Regions from separate parts of the Dactylosporangium sp. NBC_01737 genome, predicted to be linked through region 2. Evidence: riboswitches for the same ligand, from Rfam matches in the RefSeq annotation. Region 2 holds a riboswitch; the other holds the start of a gene.
The links. A riboswitch is a leader RNA that binds a small molecule or an ion and turns the genes downstream of it on or off. The one in region 2 is predicted to bind glycine.
Positions count from the first base shown of each region.

Region 1: another riboswitch for glycine. It lies ahead of gcvP (aminomethyl-transferring glycine dehydrogenase); the one in region 2 lies ahead of gcvT (glycine cleavage system aminomethyltransferase GcvT).

Region 1 covers NZ_CP109153.1:8,876,586-8,878,779, reverse strand. The annotation lists gene gcvP (aminomethyl-transferring glycine dehydrogenase) at 1-1,128, opposite strand, end outside; glycine riboswitch at 1,203-1,297, opposite strand; gene OHA72_RS40365 (hypothetical protein) at 1,400-2,194, opposite strand, start outside.
Region 2 covers NZ_CP109153.1:5,330,669-5,332,862, reverse strand. The annotation lists gene gcvT (glycine cleavage system aminomethyltransferase GcvT) at 1-868, opposite strand, end outside; glycine riboswitch at 922-1,039, opposite strand; glycine riboswitch at 1,040-1,133, opposite strand; gene OHA72_RS24010 (glycoside hydrolase family 10 protein) at 1,374-2,194, shown strand, end outside.

The DNA of each region.
Region 1 (2,194 bases), 3.5 Mb from region 2:
GAACGCCGCGTGCTGCGTGCGCACCCCACCGGCACGCAGCCCCGCGGCCAGGCGCACCGCCATGTCGTGGGTCCGCGACGCGATCCCCCGCAGCCCGTCCGGGCCGTGGTACACCGCATACATGCTGGCCGTGACGGCGAGCAGCACCTGCGCGGTGCAGATGTTGCTGGTCGCCTTCTCCCGCCGGATGTGCTGCTCGCGGGTCTGCAGCGCCAGCCGGTACGCCGGGGCGCCGTCCGCGTCCTTCGACACGCCGACCAGCCGGCCGGGCAGCGTGCGCTCCAGGCCCTTGCGGACCGACATGTATCCGGCGTGCGGCCCGCCGAAGCCCATCGGCACCCCGAAGCGCTGCGCGCTGCCGACCGCGACGTCGGCGCCGAACGCGCCCGGCTCCCGCAGCAGGCACAGCGCGAGCAGGTCCGCGGCGAACGTCACGATCGCACCCTGGTCATGCGCCCGCGCGGTGAGCCGCTCGAAGTCGCGGACCACGCCGGACGCGCCCGGATACTGCAGGTGGATGCCGAAGTACTCCTCCGGCAGGTCGTCGCCCGCCGGGTCGGCGACGTGCACGGTGATGCCCAGCGGCTCCGCCCGGGTGCGGATCACGGCCAGGGTCTGCGGCAGGACGTCGGCGTCGACGACATACACGTCGGCCTTCACCTTCGACGAGCGGCGCGCGAGGGTCATCGCCTCGGCGGCCGCGGTCGCCTCGTCCAGCAGCGACGCCCCCGCGACCGGCAGCCCGGTCAGGTCGGCGATCACCGTCTGGAAATTGAGCAGCGCCTCGAGCCGCCCCTGGCTGATCTCCGGCTGGTACGGCGTGTACGCCGTGTACCACGACGGGTCCTCCAGCACGTTGCGCATGATCACCGGCGGCGTGTGCGTGCCGTAGTAGCCGACGCCGATCATGCTGACCAGCGTCCGGTTCGCCGAGGCGAGGGCCCGCAGCTCCCCCAGCACCTCGGCCTCGGACGCCGCCGGGGGCAGCGCCAGCGGCTTGTGCCAGCGGATCGAGCCGGGGATCGCCGCGGTCATCAGCGCCTCGACGGAGTCATACCCGACGGTCTTGAGCATCCTCGACTGCTCGTCAGGCGACGGTCCGATGTGCCTGCTGGCAAAGTTGGTCATTGGCCACACTCTTTCGGATCCAGGGTCGGGGAAGCGCGCGCCCTCCCCCTCTGTCGTGTGGCCTCCAGAGGTGCCAACCCGTCGCGGTCCTTCTGCCTGAGAGGTTCCGGGGAGGATTTGCCCCTTCGGCGCCGTCCTGGCTGCAGACGATCTCTCCCGCGCGGGTATTGCCGGCACGCCCAATCTACCAACTGCCGCGAATCTGACCATGGTCGCGACCGCGTGGTCGACGCCACAGCCGCTAACGCGTCCTAGGATGCTAGGTTGAACCTCATGGGCGGCAGCGGGCGGAGTTGGCCTCCACCATCAGCAGCGAGCCGTCGACCGCCTCGAAGTCCTTGCCGGTGAGGCCCTTCAGGGCGTTGAGCTGGCCGTTGTTCCACTTGTCGTCCTGGGTGCCGGAGAAGAACCACGGCGATCCGTTGTCGGCGAGGATCGCGCCGTACTGCTTGAGCGCCTGCGCGACCACCCGGGCCTGCGCGGGAAACTTCGAGATGTCCACCGACGCCTTCAGGCGGAACCGGGCGCCCATCGGCGGCAGGGCCGCGTCGGTCGAGCTCGAGGCGGCGTGCCGGGCCGGCCACACGTAGGACTTGCGGGTCTTCGGCGCGGTGAAGCGGATCGCGTGGTCGATCCGCCCGGCCGCGACCTCCTCGGCGCGCGGCAGCCCGGCGAGGACCGACAGCCCGGCCGCGTCGGCGGACGTCCAGCCGGCCTTGCGCAGGTCGTTGCGGCGCAGGTCGAACACGGCACCCGACCCGGCCTTCCAGGAGCCGTCACCGTTCGGGTGGGCGTCGTAGAGCTCGTAGGCCTTGCACGCCGCGGTGTCGTGGACGATGACGTGCCGGTCCCCGTCGGCGTTCGCCCCGCCCTCGATGCGGGCGTTGCGCGGAACCGGGTAGGGGCCCTTGTCGCTCTCGTCGGCGTAGTCGAAGGTGACCTTCACCGAGGCCTGGCCGGCCCCGACGGTGGTGACCGGGATGCCGAACGGCGCGCCGTCGATGAGCCCGGCGCCGAAGTCGGGATGGGCATGCGCGGCGGCGCCGATGCTGTTGACCCAGGCGGC
Region 2 (2,194 bases):
CGAGGACCGGGTAGCCGCGCCGGGGCGCGCGGCGGGTGCCGGTGACGAGGCCGACGAGGACGTCGGCGGGGCCTTCGGCGCGCTGGCGGCGCAGGGCGGCGGCACCGACGAAGTCGCTCTTGTCGAACGCGACGACCCGTTCCAGACCGGCCTGCAGCGGCGTGACACGGACGGACAGTTCGTGGCCGTACAACGCCATCCCGGCCTCCAGACGCAGCGTGTCGCGGCACGCGAGTCCGGCCGGCGACGGGCCGCGCGCGAGCAGCGACTCCCACACCGCCACGGCGTCGCCCGGCCGGCAGTACACCTCGAAGCCGTCCTCGCCCGTGTACCCGGTCCGCGCGAGCAGCACACCCCGGCCGGCGACCGTGAAGTCCCGGATCGCGTAGTACCGCAACGGTCCCGGGTCGAGCATCGCCGCGGCTGCGGGTCCCTGCACCGCGATCAGCGCCCAGTCCGCGGACGCGTCGCGGACCCCGACCCCGAAGCCGTCGGCGTGCTCGCGCAGCATCGCGAAGACGACGGCGGTGTTCGCCGCGTTCGCCACGACCAGGTAGCGGCGTTCGGCGAGCCGGTAGACGACGAGGTCGTCGAGGACGCCGCCGTTGTCGTGGCAGAGCATGGTGTACCGGGCCCGCCCGGCCGCCAGGGTCGACAGCCGGCCGACGAGCGCGTGGTCGAGGAAACGGCCCGCGTCGGCGCCGGTGACCTCGATCTCGCCCATGTGGGACAGGTCGAACAGGCCGGCGGCGCGGCGCACGGCGTGGTGCTCGGCGAGGTCACCGGTGTAGCGCAGCGGCATGCGCCAGCCGGCGAAGTCGGTGAAGGTGGCACCCAGATCGCGGTGCACATCGAACAACGGCGTCACGTGAGGCTCCCTGGGTCGCAGATGCCGTCACGGGACGGCACCCGGCTGGGTGACCTCCCCGCTCTGTCATCGGAACCTGAGAGCTTCACCGCCACCGCCCGGCGGGATGCCGACGTGGACGGTTTGCACCGTTGGCGCAGGACAGGTTTCGTCCTGACTTTCCAGAGTCGCCTGACCGCGGCGGTACCTGTGCCTGAGAGATTCTGGGGAGAACATTGCTCCTTCGGCGCCCCGGTGGTGCCGGGGGCTCTCCCGTCGCGGGTCGTGCAGCGCGATATGTGGTTGTGATCCAGGACCGTATGACCCGCCGCACCGCCGCGTCAAGCACGCCCCGCGCTGCAACTTTCACACATCAATTTTCGAAACTCGCCGCCCGCGCCGCCGCACGCTGCACCGACGCCGCCACCTGGAACCGGTGCGCCGCGGGGCGGGTCCGCCGGGGTTGCATTGATCGATGCTGGTCGAGTTCCCCGCCGAACATGTTTCGAAAACGAAGGGCGTTGTGATGGACAGGAATCGAAAACGGGCGCTGGGTGCCGCCGGTGCGGGTGCCGTCGCGGTGGCGGTGGTGCTGGGTGTGGTGTCCACGGCCGCCGCGGCCGGGTCGACCTTGCACGCCGCCGCGGCGGATCGGGGCCGGTACTTCGGTACGGCGGTTGCGGCGTACAAGCTCAGTGACTCGGTGTACAGCACGATTCTGGATCGTGAGTTCGGGATGGTGACGCCGGAGAACGAGATGAAGTGGGATGCGACGGAGCCGTCGCAGGGGTCGTTCTCCTACGGCTCGGCGGATCAGATCGTGGCGCATGCGCAGGCGCACGGTCAGCGGGTGCGTGGGCATGCGCTGGCGTGGCATCAGCAGCAGCCGGGCTGGGCGCAGAACCTGTCGGGGACGGCGTTGCGTAACGCGATGGTCAACCATGTCACGCAGGTCGCGACGCATTACAAGGGCAAGATCTATGCGTGGGACGTGGTGAACGAGGCGTTCGCCGATGGTGGTGGCGGCGGGCGGCGTGACTCGAGCCTGCAGCGGACGGGGAATGACTGGATCGAGGTGGCGTTCCGTGCGGCGCGGGCCGCGGACCCGGCCGCGAAGTTGTGTTACAACGACTACAACACCGATGGGCAGAACGCGAAGTCCAACGCCGTGTATGCGATGGTGTCGGATTTCAAGGCTCGTGGGGTGCCGATCGACTGTGTGGGGTTCCAGTCGCATTTCAACAGTGCGAGCCCGGTCCCGTCGGACTATCAGGCGAATCTGCAGCGGTTCGCGGACCTGGGCCTGGACGTGCAGATCACCGAGCTGGACATCGAGGGCTCCGGCAG